DNA from 3 places in the Bacillus sp. PK6-025 genome. Region 1 is predicted to be linked to each of the others. Evidence: predicted binding sites of a transcription regulator. Region 1 holds the regulator's gene; each other region holds the start of a gene.

Region 1 (5,160 bases):
GGAGAACCGAATTTTTTCTCAAGAACGACGTTGCGTCCTTTAGGTCCCAAAGTTACCTTTACAGCATCCGCCAATGCATCTACACCGCGCAGCATTGAACGGCGGGCTTCTTCGCTAAACTTAATATCTTTTGCCATGTTATTCGAACCTCCTATATAATTGTCTCGTTTTTATTTATGACTTAGCCGATAACAGCTAAAATGTCGCTTTCACGCAAGATTAAGTAGTCAGTACCTTCATATTTCACTTCGGTACCTGCATATTTTGAGAAGATGATGCGGTCGCCTGTTTTAACTTCTAATGCAACGCGCTCTCCGCTCTCTAACACACGGCCTGAACCGGCTGCAACCACTTTACCCTCTTGTGGTTTTTCTTTTGCGGAGTCAGGAAGTACGATTCCGCTGGCAGTTTTTTCTTCAGACTCAACGAGCTCAATGACAACGCGATCACCTAATGGCTTTAACAATGAAACAACCTCCTCAATATTTTCATATGTAATTTTAGCACTCGCACTCGGTGAGTGCTAACACAATTCTTATAATAAAGAATCTCCCAGGCAATTTCAAGTGATAAGGTCAAATTTTTTTGCGCTTACATTTCTCCGCATGTCCTTATCATCCTATAATTTAAAAAGAGTGTGTTACAATAAACATAGTCTGAATTAGATTTTTAGAAAAGGAGTACATAAAGCTTGAGAAAACAATACTGGTTTATTATATTGGCATACGTTCTCATGCAATTGTCGGCCGCTGTCGGCTTGCCTCTTCTTTACTTTTTGGGAGTGGGCAAAGGACAGCCAAAGGCTGAAGCCCAGCTTACATTGACAGGCGTCTGGTCTGTCATCGCGTTTACCCTCTGTCTCGTTATCGTGCTGCTGATTTTGCGGACGGTGCCGAAGACGACGCTTCGCAACCGCCCGAAAGCATCGGTTGGAGCGTCAATCGGATGGGCGGTTGCCGGCGTTTTTCTCGCTTTGTTTTCGCAGTCAATTGCCGCTTCGATCGAAATGTACTTGTTCGGGGTCAACCCGGAATCGGAAAATACGCAGCGGATCATGGAAATCATCACCGCATTGCCGCTGATGGTGTTTGTCTCTTCTGTATTCGGACCGATTCTTGAAGAAATCATTTTCAGAAAGATCATTTTCGGTGCAATCTATGAGAAAACGAATTTTTTCATTGCCGCTTTGTTCAGTTCGGTGCTCTTCTCGGTCGTCCATTTGGATTTCAGCCATCTGCTCATTTATACAGCAATGGGATTCACATTCTCCTTTTTATATGTCAGAACCAACCGGATTATCGTGCCTATTTTCGCCCATGTCGCCATGAATACGCTCGTCGTCTTACTGCAGACATTCCGGGAGCCTATTGAAGAATATTTGAAACACGTCGAGAAAATGCAAATGATTATTGGAGGATTTCTATGATGAGAAGCCCTAAATTCTGGGGAGCGATTTATTTATTAACGGGTGTGCTGTTTACATATCTGGCGGCAACCTCGCCCGGAAGCATGTGGTCTTTTTACACGATCCTGCTGATGCTTTTCGCAGCCTATAATATCAGCATTTCCTTTAAAATGTTCGCCCTGGCCGGCAAGATGAAACGAAAAGATCAATAGCCTTTTTTGTGAAGGAAAAGAGCCATTCTGAAAAAGAATGGCTCTTATTTAGTATGGTCGTTCAAAAACGCTTGATTTTCCTCTTGAATCATTGTTTTTTGCGCCTGCCTGTAGGATATTCTTGAAATCACGATACTGATTTCATAAAGAATGAGCAATGGCACTGAGACCATTAAATGCGACAAAAGCTCAGGCGGTGTAATGAGGGCCGCGATGACGAACAACACAAAATATGCGTATTTTCTGATTTTCGCCAAAAACATCGGCGTCACGAGGCCGAGCCTTGTGATAAACATGATGACCACAGGCATCTGAAACAATAAGCCAAAAGGAAGCGTCAACTGAAGCAGAAACTGAAAATATTCGTGTATTCCGATGACCTGGTTGACATTCAGATCATCTGAGACTCTCGTCATAAAGTCCACGACAAACGGAAATAAAATAAAGTAAGAAAAGGCAATGCCGCCTAAAAAAAGAATAATCGATATCGGAATATAGCTGAGCGTCACTTTTCGTTCTTTTTCATACAGCCCCGGGCTAATGAAAGCCCACAGCTGGTATAAAACAAGCGGCGAAGTCAAGACGGCGCCGATGATGAAAGCGAACTGCACGTACACAAATAAAGGATCGGTCAGCTTGAACGCGTTGAGCGTCAGCAGCTTCGCTTCATCCGTCTGCTGCAGATAGATAATCAGCGGCTTTGCCAATAAAAAGCCTGCCACAACAAATAAAACAAAAAAGAAAAAAGTGATCACAAGCCGTCTGCGTAGTTCTGTGATATGTTCTATCAGCGACATTTCTCTTTCCTTCATAAATGTCATCCTATCCTACTGATCTTCTTTCTTTTTATCGGAATCGTCGTCAGCCAAACCTTTTGTCGCATTCTTAAACTCCCTCAGCGTGTTTCCCGCTGCTCTTCCCAGCTCGGGAAGTTTTTTCGGGCCGAATATCAGAAGCGCCACCACGACAATTAAAATAAAGCTTCCAGGACCGATTGGCATAAAGCCTGCCCCCTTTCCTTTATTTTTCGTTTTCCGTTTTACTTTTCCTGCATTGAATAATGTTTCATGAAATACACCAGCGACTGAAGTTCAACCGCCAAATCTATATGATGAATGCGAATGTGTTCCGGCACATTCAAGCGGGCCGGCGTGAAATTAAGAATGCCTTTAATGCCAAGCTCCACCAGCCTGTCTGTAATCGACTGTGCGGCTTGAGCCGGTACCGTCAAAATGGCGACGGGGATATCATCCGTCATATGCTCTTCAAGTCTATTCAGATCATAGACGGGAACACCGCCGACCTCGGTTCCGATTTTTTCCTCATTGATGTCAAACGCCATGGCGATTTTTGTATTATTATTTTTGATAAAATTGTAATGGAGAAAGGCTGTCCCCAAATTCCCCACGCCAATGAGCGTTACGTTCGTCATTTCATCCTGATCAAGCGTCTTTCTGAAAAAGGACAGCAAATAATTGACATTGTAGCCGTATCCTTTTTTTCCGAGCGCGCCGAAGTACGAGAAGTCCCTGCGGATGGTCGCAGAATCGACTTTGACGGCATCGCTCAGCTCAGCGGAAGATACACGCTGTTTTCCGGATGCATGAAGGTTTTTTAAAAAACGATAATATAATGGCAACCGTTTCGCTGTCGCTTGCGGAATTTTTGAATGATCCATGTTCATAAACTAATCCTCCATGTCTACATCAGCTTTTTCCCTTTTATAGTCACCGTTTTTCCCGCCTGTCTTTTCGAGAAGAAAGGTCGGTCCTATCACCATTCCCTTATCCGCCGCTTTGCACATGTCATATACGGTCAGCGCACATACGGAGGCCGAAGTTAACGCTTCCATTTCCACACCTGTGCTCCCTTTGGTCTTCACTTTAGATTGAATATGCAGGATGCTCTTCTGTTCTTTCTCCTCCCAGCGAAAGGCGATGTCGACTCCTTTCAGAGCGATCGGATGGCACATCGGGATGATGGCGGATGTCTGTTTTGCGGCCATGATTCCGGCCACTTGCGCCACCGACAATACATCGCCTTTTCCGATTTCCCGGTTTTTGATTTTTTCATGTACTGTTCGATTCATAGACACGCTTGAAACAGCCGCAGCTGTGCGTACTGAAGCTTCCTTTTCGCTTATATCAACCATCTTGGCTCTGCCTTGTTCATTAAAATGTGTAAACTCATTCATGTTCTGAACTCTCCTTATAACGATCATACACTATTTTTTTCATTCTGTCTTTTTCTTTGGCTAAAATCTTCCAGACTTCACTTAATGTTTGCTGACTGCGCAGTGATAGGCTACACTTAAAATAGCAGACAAGAGGTGAAAGATCATGATGATTTTACAAGTGAACCAACTTTCAAAATCGTTTGGAGCCGATACGATTTTAACGAATATAAAACTCGAAGTCAGATCTCGGGACCGGATTGCGATCGTCGGACGCAACGGCGCCGGAAAATCGACTCTTCTAAAGATTATCGCAGGAAAACTTTCATATGAAAAGGGGGACATCATCAAGCCGAAAGATTTGACGATGGGCTACCTTGACCAGCATTCCGGCCTCGATTCCAAGCTGACGCTCAAAGAGGAATTGCTGTCGGTATTTGATTTTCTGAAAAAAATGGAACAAGAAATGCGCGCGATCGAGGAAAAGATGGCGCAGGCCGGACCGGACATGCTTGAATCATTGATGAAGACGTATGACAGGCTTCAGCAGGAGTTCAAGGACAAAGGCGGCTACCAATATGAGGCAGAGGTCAGATCCGTCATGCACGGGCTCGGCTTTGCGGGATTTGACGACTCCGTCCGCGTCCAGGACTTAAGCGGAGGTCAAAAAACAAGGCTTGCCCTCGGAAAAATGCTTTTGACAAAACCCGACCTCCTCATTTTGGACGAACCGACAAACCACTTGGATATCGATACCCTGACATGGCTTGAACAATATTTGCAAAATTACAGCGGAGCGATTTTAATCGTTTCCCATGACAGGTACTTTCTTGACAAAGTGGTTACCCAAGTTTACGAGATCAGCCGGTCCCAAAGCAAAAAATATACCGGGAACTACAGCTCTTATCTCCAATTAAAAGCCGAACAGCTGGAAAAGGAAACAAAGCTTTATGAAAAGCAGCAGGACGAAATCACCAAGCTGCAGGAGTTCGTCGACCGGAATCTGGCTAGAGCTTCGACGACGAAACGGGCGCAGAGCAGACGAAAGCAGCTTGAACGGATGGAGATCATGGACAAACCGCTCGGAGATGAAAAGTCGGCGTCTTTCCGCTTTGAAATTACAAGGCAAAGCGGAAACGATGTACTGCGGGTGGAAGGCTTGACAGTAAGCTATCAGGAGCAGCCCCCGCTTCTCCGTTCATTGAACTTTCACATCACCCGCGGGGAAAGCGTTGCACTGGTCGGACCGAACGGAATCGGCAAGTCAACCCTTTTAAAAGCATTGATTCAAAAGCTGCAGCCGGTATCGGGAACAATCGCGACAGGCTCCCATGTCTCAATCGGCTACTATGACCAGGAACAGGCTGAAT
Region 2 (5,160 bases), 1.4 Mb from region 1:
CACATCGTTTTCATCGATGAAGGTGATATCGACCGGAAGATGGTTCATCATGTGCTCAAGCTGGGCCACGGACAGAATACCAGTAGAGAGCCTGACATATCCGTCAGCCGCCTCTTCTGTTGTTTTGAGCTGATGGCGTTCAGGCTTCCACACCGTTTCCGGAGCAGTCAGGCAATATCCTATCTCGTCGCTTTCAGCCGCGATTTTCAGCCATTCGTCTTCTGTCAGCGTTCTGAGCGCCATCGGCAAGAGGATATTTTCTTCTTTATAAATCATTTCCGTGCCTTCTTGAATGATAAACGTTAGCTCGCGGATGACTTCATCTTTTTTGTCCGGCGTATACTCTTCCAACAAACGCTTCACTTCTTTGATGCTCTTGCGGATAAAATCATCGACAGCCCACATCACTTGGCTGGGCCCAGTAATTCCATACTTTTCTAAATAGGGGAAGAGAAGATTTTCTTTTCTGCTGTAATGTTTGTCGACATCGGCGAGCAAGTTTAAGTCTGTGAGCAGCTTGAGAATGTTGTCGCGGTGATCTTCTTTTTCAAAACGTTCCAAATGAAGCTGCATTTTAAAGTTCAAAAGGAGGTCGATTTCTTTATTTTCTTTCATAAAAGTATGAACGGGATGGCCTGGCTGCTTATCGGCGTCAGCGCGGTGAATGTCTTCAATCGATCCTTTAAACACAGCGGCGTGAACGGAACAAAGCTCTTGAATTTCTTCGGGGGTAATGCCTTCTTCCTTCATTAACGCCTGTTCCAGCTGAGCGATTTCTTCAGCATTGACTGAACCGAACGCCTTTTCAAACCGTTTTTTGACGTCGGCAAGCGGTTTTCCTTTATGAAGGTCGATGATGATTTCTTTCAGAAGCTGCTTTTTTTCCTCTGGCAGACCTTGCTGCGTTTCCCGGTTGTTAATCATTTCGCTCATTGTTTTTCTCCTTTCCAAACGGGGTCAAATCCGTGCGCTTTCAATATGTCTAAGACATGCGGCCATTCGATTTGCATCATTCGTGCGCCTTTCGGAATCGTCACGATACGCCCGGCTGTTTCCAGCATGCCGGGCTTCGTTATGTTTTTAAACCCGGCTTCCTTCATCACGGCTTTTAGTTCAGGATGCAATGTGCAAAGTTCGTATACGGAATCGTTCAAATCAATTTTTTTATTATGCAGAGGGATCACATCCTTTGATAGTGATGATCATTCTCATCTATACCGTAATACAAGTATGCTGAAAAAAATGTGACGTACATCACATTTTTCAGCGCAAAGCCTTCGGAATATAAATACAGCTCGGGTCGCTTTCCAGATAATCGCCTGTCAGAGCATAGGCACGTGAGCGCGAACCGCCGCACACATGGCGGAATTCACAGACGCCGCATTTTCCTTTAAATCCGTCCGGATTTCGCAAATCCTTAAAGATCGGTGATTCGCGATAAATCTCAGCCAGCGGCTGTTCGCGGATGTTTCCGGCTTTAAACGGCAGGAGTCCGCTTGGATATACATCGCCGATATGGGAGATAAACATAAAGCCGTTGCCATCGTTCACACCTTTCGGAGCCCGGCCCAATCCGCCGATCGCATCCATTTTCCCTTTCTGCAATGCGTGTTCATAGCGGATTTTCATGTTGGGGTCTTTCGCTTCCCGCATTTTTTGTTGAATAACGACCCGTCGGTAGTGCTGGGCTGCTGTCGTTTTGATGTCAAAAGGCGCTTCTTTTGCCAAACGGCTGAGCCAAAGAAAGACTTTTTCATGGTCCACCGGCGAAATCATATCTTCCCGCTTCGCGCGGCCTGTCGGGACGAGAAAAAATACACTCCATAATACACAGTTCAATTCTTCGATCAGCTTTGCCATTTCATCCAGGTAATCGATGTTATAAGCGGATATAACGGTATTAATCTGCAGAGGCAGATGGCATTCATGAATGTAGCGTATGGCCTTCATGGTCAGGTCAAAGGAACCGTCCGTTCCTCGAAAATGATCATGAATCTCTCGGGTTGGGCCGTCCAAGCTGAACGCCCATCGGGATAAGCCGATTTCTTTTGCTGATTGAATCGCTTCTCTTGTAACATTCGGCGTAGCACTCGGGGTCATGGAGACGCGAACCCCTTTTTGGACGGCATACTCAATAATGGCGAATACGTCGTCTCTCATTAAAGGGTCACCCCCTGTCAGCACGAGGAGGGGATTGTCCATCGCATGAATTTGATCAATTAAATCTTTTCCCTCTTTCAGGGTGAGCTCCCGCGGATCGCGTTTATTTTGAGCCGATGCCCGGCAATGAAGGCACTTGAGCTCGCACGCTCTTGTCAGCTCCCAAATGACGATAAACGGAGACTTGTCGAAATCGCAATGTATCATCTTTCATCTGTCCTTTCGTTTGCATTCATGTGTATCGTAGCGGAAATGAAAAAGAAAAAAAGTTAAGTAGATCACATTTAGAAAAGGAAGGGAAAGAAGGGGGAGGCCCTTCTCACGCGTCGTCTTCTGCGGAGGAGTTGAGGTAACGCAAAAAAAGCTGGTAGGAAAAATACAAATTCTGCTGAAGCAGCATGAGAAAGTTCGTCTGTAATTGGCGGTTATAAGTCATCATTTTTTTGAAAGTATGAAATGGAATTTCAAGTACGGCGGTTTCTGCGGCAGTGTTGACTGAAATAAACGGAGATACGAAAGGTTCGCCTTTTTGATCAATAGGGAAAACATCGCCTTTTTCCCACTCGGCGATCGTTCGGGATTCTTCTGGAAGTCTTCTGTCAGAAAAATGAACTTCCCCTTTTAAAACAAAATAGACGGATTGCGAATGAAGGAACGATCGCGAATGCTGAGATGGCTGGATATCGATCACCTTCCCGTTTTTCAGCAGCCTTTTGATGATCGGAAGGGGTACCCCGAGAAACATAGGAAGATTTTTCAGAAACAATAAGTAGTCAAACCGGTCCATGGTATATCCTCCTTCTATATATTAGCATTTAGTATAAAGCGCCGGGCTGGAGGGCGCAGTGATTTATTTCACACGCCTGTATGCAAAATGTCACTGTGTAAAAAAGACGAAACTTTTATAATGTAATAGAAAAGAAGGGAGGATGCGTGATGAAAGTGTTCATACCGAAGCAGCACGGCGCCTGGGCGATGCTTGTCATCCCGTTTGTTCTCGGCATGTTCGCCGGGGGCGCGGATGTAAAGCATATTCCGCTGTTCTGCGGATGGCTGTTTCTATATCTAGCGGCATTTCCGGCTACGATGATGGTGAAGAAGAAAAATATCGTTTACTATCAAAAATGGGTTCTCATCTACGGCATTCCGGCCATCGTTTTCCTGCTTATTTCGGTCTGGCTGGAGCCGCGGCTCGTTTTTCTCGGGCTGCCGCTGTTTCCGCTCTTTCTCATCAATCTTTATTATGCGAAAAGAAACAACGACAGGGCGCTTTTAAATGATATTGCTGCAATCCTTGTTTTCAGCGCGGGCGGGCTTGCAAGCTTCTGGATGGGAGCGGGGAAGCTTGATGGTGAAGCATTGTTTGTTTTTATCCAGTCCGTTTTGTTTTTCACAGGGAGCGCCTTTTATGTCAAGTCGATGATCCGCGAAAAGAAAAACAATCGGTTTAAACTTTATTCATGGGGATACCACGTATTCCTGCCGTTCATCTCGCTGGCCGCGGGGGCAGGATGGGCCGTGCTTGGTGTAGTGCCGAGCAGTTTCAGAGCGTGGTTTTTACATGGAAGGAAACTGTCGATTAAGACAATCGGAATCTCAGAGCTGGTGAATGCCTGTTTCTTTATGGCCGTGTTGATCGTTTTTCTGCTGCAAACGTAACAAACAAGGACACTGTGCTTCATGTCCTTGTTTGTTTTCGTTTTTTCAGTCGATATTGCAGATGTCGAGCGGGCAGTTTTCACAGTCGATTTCGCGTTTTAAATAGTTGAGCTGATGAATGACGATTTTTCCCGAGTCCTCAATAGAAATGACACCGTTCTTCCGGAGGTCGCTCAGCATGCGGTTGATGCTCTCCCTTGCGGCGGCACAGAATTTCGCCAGATCCTGGTTCGTCAGCACAATATTGATGAGAATCCCGTCGCTTCTTGTGATGCCGTAGCTGTTTGCGAGACGGATCAAGGTGGAGTAGAGCGCGCCTTTTTTACCATTCAGCAAAAGGTCGCGGATTTTCGATTGAATCTTTCGCAAATGCGTGCTCATCCATTTCATAAACTCAAACGTCAGTGCACCGTTTTGTATGAGTTCTTTTTCAAGCTTATCTTTATTGATGACCAACACTTCGCCATCAGAGAGGATCTTTGCGCTCAGCATATATTTCGCATCTTCTGTAAAAAGCGTAAGCTCCCCGACAATATCATTTTTTTTGCACATTCTGAGTGTCAGTTCTTTGCCATCGGACGTCAATTTGCCGATTTGGACAAGTCCCGACTGAATAAGATACAGTTCCTCCGCATCCATCCCTTCTTGAAAAAGGAATGTGTCCTGCCTGATTTTTCGTCGTGTACTGATTGATTCCAGCAAGTGATGCAGATCGTCTGAGAGCAAATCTGTGTCTGATTTTCTAACAGAAATATTCATTGAGCGTCACCCCTTTAGCAGTTCTTATTTTAACGTTAAATAAGGCTGAGTGACCTTTTAAATATAAACAATATTGTGAACTTATGAATAAAGTCCCAAAAAAGAGCCTGAGCACATCAGCTCAAGGCTCCTTTTGCAGGAAAGGTTTATAAATGGTTCGTCTTCGTTTTGGTCGATGTTTTGCTCACTTCCTGAAAATACATCCAGACCACGATCACAAAGCTGGCAAGGGCTGCTTCTGACAGCGCCATGAATCCGATCGCATAATGGCCGGTTGCCTGAAAAACGCTTGACAGGATGAGTGGCGGGAAGAATCCTCCCAAGCCGCCCATCGCTGATACAATCCCATTGACGATGCCGGCCTGATTTGAAAAATAAAGCGGCACAAGCTTAAAGATGATCCCGTTTCCAAGACCGGCGCACACGGCAACGGTTAATACCCCAAATCCGTAAAGTCCGAGGCTGGGTGAAAAGGCCAATAAAATCCCTGACAAGGTACAGCCGGCAAATACATACATCAACAGCTTCAGCGGGTTGAATTTGTCCGCGAGCCAGCCGCCGACAGGCCTCAGAAAAGTTGCG
Region 3 (5,160 bases), 290 kb from region 1:
GCGCCAGCGCTCCCATACTGATTAAAGCGGCCAAAATGTCCGCAAGTTCCGGCCCCAATCCAATCATCGTTAAAGTCTGCACCGCCGTATAGCTTCCGCTTAATACAAGGAGAGCCGGCAGCGTTTCCCTTATTCCTTTAAACCCGTCCAGTATGAAAACGAGCAGGAACGGGACAAAGAAAGTGATGAACGGCAGCATCAAAGCGAGCGTTCTGGAAAGCTCAACCGGTGTCAAGCCTCCCATCTGTGCTCCTGTGATTACCGGAATTCCGATCGCTCCAAAGGCGCCGGATGCCGCATTCGCAATTAAACATAGAGATGCCGCTTTTAAAGGTTTAAAACCAAGCTCGACAAGAAGAACGGCGCTGATCGCAATCGGCACGCCGAAGCCTGCCGCGCCTTCCAAAAAGGCGTTAAAACTGAACCCGATCAGCAATAACTGAAGCCGCTGGTCAGACGAAATCCCGGCAATGCTCGCTCTGATCACTTTAAACTTTCCGGTTTTGACAGAAATTTTGTAAAGCCATACAGCCATCAGGACAATATATCCGATCGGCCAAAGACCGTTTGCAATTCCAAGTAAAACGGCTGAGACAGCTTTCGCAGCCGGCATGTGAAAAAAGAAAACCGCTACAATAAAGCTGACCGCCAGCGTCAAAAATGACGCGATGATTCCTTTCATCTTCAGCACGGTCAATGCAAGGAGAAAGAAAAGAATCGGCAGAATGGCGGCAAAAGCGCTGATAAACAGATTCCCAAACGGATCGTATATCTGCTGCCACATTTTCATCATCTCGCAATCTTCATGATGTTAGTATCTTCATGATGTTCAGTTATGCCTGCAGTTCAAAATGCGGTTTTAAAATTGCTTTTAACACACCTGCGCTATGCTTGAATTGCTGTTTTTCCTTTTCATTCAGGTCGAGCTCAATAATTTCCCTCGCTCCGCATCGGCCGACAACCGCCGGAACTCCGATATAAACATCATTTTCCCCAAATTCGCCTTCAAGATGTGCGCTCACGGTTAAAATCGCTTCTTCATTGCGGTAAATCGCTTTCGTAATACGCGCGAGGCTCATGGCAACTCCGTAGTATGTCGCACCTTTTTTCTCGATAATGTGGTAAGCGGCGTTTTTAACATTGTCAAACAGTTCATCAAGATCTTCTGCTTTGTATTTCTCATTTCTTTTCAGCAAGTCGCTGACGGGAACTCCGCCGATATTCGCGTGGCTCCAGACAGGCAGCTCCGTATCTCCATGTTCACCAATGATGTAGCCGTGGGCATTGTGGGCAGCGACACCGAAATACTCGCTGAGCAAGTAACGGAAACGGGCTGTATCAAGTGTTGTACCGCTTCCGATCACGCGTTCTTTCGGAAGTCCGCTGAATTTCCAAGTCGCGTAAGTCAAGATGTCGACCGGGTTTGTAGCGACAAGGAAGATGCCGTCAAAACCGCTGGCCATGACTTCTCCGATAATTCCTTTGAAAATTCTCAGGTTTTTTTCGACAAGATCCAGACGGGTTTCACCCGGCTTTTGGTTTGCTCCGGCGCATACGCAGACAATGTCGGCGTCTTTGCAGTCCTCATATGTGCCGTACCATGTTTTCACAGGATGTGGGGCAAATGCTTTACCGTGGTTTAAATCCATGACATCGCCCATTGCTTTGTCTTTATTTAAATCAATGATCACAAGTTCGTCTGTGATACCTTGGTTAATTAACGTAAATGCATAACTGCTTCCAACAAAACCCGCACCGATCAAAACTGTACGGTTTACTTTTTGGTTTCTCATGACTCATCATTCCTTTGCCGTTTGTTTTAAAATCTAAGCTGTTTGTGAAATTCTTCACATTCATATTGTGCAATACTTCACATACTTTTTCAAGTGATATACATTTTTATTTATGTCTATTTTGTGTCTCTACATACTTCTTCCTTAAATTTGTACATTTTTTGGTAAAAATATGCCTTACAGCTAAAGAAAAATTGGTAAACGTGCTGCAAAAGACTGCTTTATCTGCAAGTGCATCAGGCCCATTCCAATCTAAGTTTCCCCTTTTCAACAGTCATAACACCTCAAATCTTCAGCAACATTCAATCATCGCCGGGTATAATGCCGTCCAAATTAACATTTTAAATATTCAATCTTTTAGTTTGTTAGTAAAGCTGACAAAAATACTGCCAACCCTATTCTATTTTGTCATGATAAATTCTAGAATCTATCGGATGGGGAGTGTTGCAATTGAAATTGGCGGATTTGAGGAAGAGCGGACACGCGCCTTCCTTGTTGTCATCTTTTTTATATTTCGATGTCAGCTTTATGATTTGGGTGTTGCTGGGGGCGCTTGGTGTTTATATGACGGCTGATTTTGATTTATCTCCATCACAGGTCGGATTGATTGTCGCCATACCTACTTTGGCCGGATCGTTTTTCCGGATTGTGCTCGGCATTTTAACCGACCGTTTCGGACCGAAAAAAACGGCTATTGGCGGAATGCTGGTGACGATGATTCCGCTGATATGGGGGTGGCAGTTCGGTTCATCGGTCGCCGAGCTGTATATCATCGGAATTTTACTCGGTGTGGCAGGCGCAAGCTTTTCCGCATCCCTGCCAATGGCGAGCCGCTGGTATCCGCCGCACTTGCAAGGCCTTGCCATGGGGATCGCCGGAGCGGGAAACAGCGGAACACTGCTCGCTACACTATTCGGCCCTCGCCTGGCGGAGCAAGTGGGCTGGAACGGCGTCATGGGATTGGCGCTGATTCCTCTGATACTCGTGTTATTCAGCTATTTCCTTATGGCAAAAGAACCTCCGAATCAGCCGGCGCCTAAACCGCTCAAAGACTATTTTGCTGTTTTCAAAGAAAGGGACACTTGGTATTTTTGCCTTCTCTACAGCGTAACATTCGGAGGTTTTGTCGGCTTGTCCAACTTTTTAAGCTACTTTTTTGCATCCCAGTATGCCGTTCCGGCGGTAAGGGCCGGCGAATTTGTCACGCTCGTCGTTGCATCGGGAAGCTGCCTCCGCCCTGTCGGCGGGTTGATTGCCGATAAAATCGGCGGCGTGCGTCTGCTGCAATTCCTCTTTATCGGGGTGGCTCTGTGCATGTTCTCAGTCAGTATGCTCCCATCTCTTGGCGTTGTCACAGCCGCATTATTTATCGGCATGGGCTGCCTCGGGATGGGGAACGGCGCGATATTCCAGCTTGTACCGCAGCGATTTCAGCAAGAGATCGGGATGGTGACGGGAGTCGTGGGCGCTGCGGGGGGAATCGGCGGATTCTTCCTCCCGAATATTCTCGGAACGCTGAAGCAAATCACGGGTACGTATTCAAGCGGATTCCTCACCTTTACCGTTATCGCATTTTTGGCACTCGGACTGCTTTTGCTTGCTCAGGCCGGATGGAAAAAACAGTGGAAAACCGAGGAGAAATCAATTCGAATATAAAGGGAGCCGCTCGATTCTTTTCGGGCGGTTTTCTATTCCTGCCAGGACCGTGACGATTGGATGCTCGTGTGAATAGAAGCAGCGTATATCACCCTGATCCTCCCGATTGTTGAAATGAAGATTCAAGCACTTTTTTCGCGAATTCCAGCATCCCGCTATCGAGCGGGTAAAGCCCGTTTGGCTCTTCAGATTTGCGAACCTTCCAAAATCGATTGGCTAAATCCTCATGTCCCTTAAATGAGTGATCAAACAAGCACATGATATCCTCCGCGATTTTGCTGTTTTTCACAATCTTACTCACATAATGCGGCGCGGGAAGCTTTTCAAAAGAGATTCGTCAAATTCGAATACCAGATATTCATCCATATCATGTTGTCCGTATAAAGCAGGATGCCGATGACGATCATCAGCGCGCCGCCGATTTTCATGAGCATATTCGAATATTTCATAAGCGGCCTGATGTTTCCGATAAAAAACGCCATGAGCAAAAAAGGAATGGCAAAACCTAGAGAATATGCGGTGATCATCATGAATGCGCTCCCAAAATCAGGGTTCTGAAAATTTGCATATGCGATCGTTCCGAATATAGGCCCGATGCACGGCGTCCATCCCGCCGCAAAAACCATTCCGACAAGCATTGAATTCAACAAGCCTATTTTCCCTCTTCTAAACGAAAGGCGCCGCTCCTTCATCATGAAAGCCGGCCGGAAAACGCCGAGGAGGAACAGGCCCATGACGACGACAAATATTCCGCCCAGCATGCGGATCAAGTTATGGTATTGCAAAAACAGCAGGCCAAACGAGCTGGCGGAGAAACCCAATATGTAAAAAATTACAGAAAAGCCGACCAAAAAAGCAGCCGCGTGAATCATCACCGATTGTTTGATGCGCTTTGCATCTCGGTCTTTCAAATCGCTGACCGAAATCCCGGTGATGTAGGAAATAAATGATGGATACAAAGGCAGGCAGCACGGAGAAATAAACGACAGGAAACCGCCGCCGAATGCCAGCCATAAAGCGGCCATATACTTCCATCCCCTTCATGTTTATATATTTTTTACCATGTGATTCTCTTTCTCTAGCATAACATAAAAAACCGCCTATCATGGCGGTGATTTTTTGTATATTTGAAGCCGTCGCCAGATCATCCGGCGGACGGCTTCTTCACTATCCTTTTTAACCGTTTAAAGCGGCTTTTTTCATATTGTCCTGAAGTTCCAATATGCGTTTTGCCCCTTCTTCGCGCAGGCGTTTGTTCTCATCTTCAATCTGCTTCGTCTCCTGCATGCCTTTGACAATCGTATTCCAAGACTGTTCGATCGTTTCAATATCGATGCTCGGCCTTCCGGACATTCTCGCGATTTCAACGGACTGGCTCGAAATATTTTCCGCGTTTCGCTTCAGCATTTCGTTGGTGCGGCGGTCGAGTTCGCTCATTGAATCGGCGACAAGCTTTTGGCGCTTGGCGGTCACGGCCTGGATGATGCCGTTTTTGAAAATCGGAATCGTAATGATGAATGCCGAGTTGATTTTTCCGATCAGCTTTGTGTTTCCGCGCTGAAGCAGGCGGATTTGCGGCGCGGTTTGAATCGCAACCATCCGCGCCATATCGAGATCATACACCCGTTCTTCCAGCGCTTGAATGCCATTTCGAAGCGTATCAAGCTCCATCTGTGCCATTTGGTTACCGCTGGCCGCTTTCGCTTCATAT

What was found. Region 1 encodes Rex, which represses fermentation and respiration genes when NADH is low (regulators of the CRP and FNR family bind a similar motif). Its sites were predicted from a motif close to TTGTGAAATATTTCACAA; they were not measured.
Region 2: the regulator Rex is predicted to act here: its motif matches at 3,004-3,021, upstream of M1D67_RS10865 (YwiC-like family protein).
Region 3: the regulator Rex is predicted to act here: its motif matches at 1,836-1,853, upstream of M1D67_RS01920 (L-lactate dehydrogenase).

The regions. Positions count from the first base shown of each region.
Region 1 covers NZ_CP096509.1:643,014-648,173, reverse strand. The annotation lists gene groL (chaperonin GroEL) at 1-137, opposite strand, end outside; gene groES (co-chaperone GroES) at 182-466, opposite strand; gene M1D67_RS03280 (CPBP family intramembrane glutamic endopeptidase) at 692-1,426, shown strand; gene M1D67_RS03275 (YdiK family protein) at 1,426-1,617, shown strand; gene tatC (twin-arginine translocase subunit TatC) at 1,662-2,438, opposite strand; gene M1D67_RS03265 (twin-arginine translocase TatA/TatE family subunit) at 2,445-2,618, opposite strand; gene M1D67_RS03260 (redox-sensing transcriptional repressor Rex) at 2,657-3,301, opposite strand; gene moaC (cyclic pyranopterin monophosphate synthase MoaC) at 3,305-3,811, opposite strand; gene M1D67_RS03250 (ABC-F family ATP-binding cassette domain-containing protein) at 3,957-5,160, shown strand, end outside.
Region 2 covers NZ_CP096509.1:2,071,486-2,076,645, forward strand. The annotation lists gene M1D67_RS10845 (DUF438 domain-containing protein) at 1-933, opposite strand, end outside; gene M1D67_RS10850 (DUF1858 domain-containing protein) at 930-1,154, opposite strand; gene M1D67_RS10855 (TIGR04053 family radical SAM/SPASM domain-containing protein) at 1,264-2,367, opposite strand; gene M1D67_RS10860 (cyclic nucleotide-binding domain-containing protein) at 2,480-2,947, opposite strand; gene M1D67_RS10865 (YwiC-like family protein) at 3,097-3,819, shown strand; gene M1D67_RS10870 (Crp/Fnr family transcriptional regulator) at 3,865-4,578, opposite strand; gene M1D67_RS10875 (nitrate/nitrite transporter) at 4,725-5,160, opposite strand, start outside.
Region 3 covers NZ_CP096509.1:348,703-353,862, reverse strand. The annotation lists gene M1D67_RS01925 (L-lactate permease) at 1-784, opposite strand, end outside; gene M1D67_RS01920 (L-lactate dehydrogenase) at 834-1,793, opposite strand; gene M1D67_RS01915 (nitrate/nitrite transporter) at 2,244-3,449, shown strand; gene M1D67_RS01910 (hypothetical protein) at 3,538-3,738, opposite strand; gene M1D67_RS01905 (cytochrome c biogenesis CcdA family protein) at 3,773-4,474, opposite strand; gene M1D67_RS01900 (toxic anion resistance protein) at 4,626-5,160, opposite strand, start outside.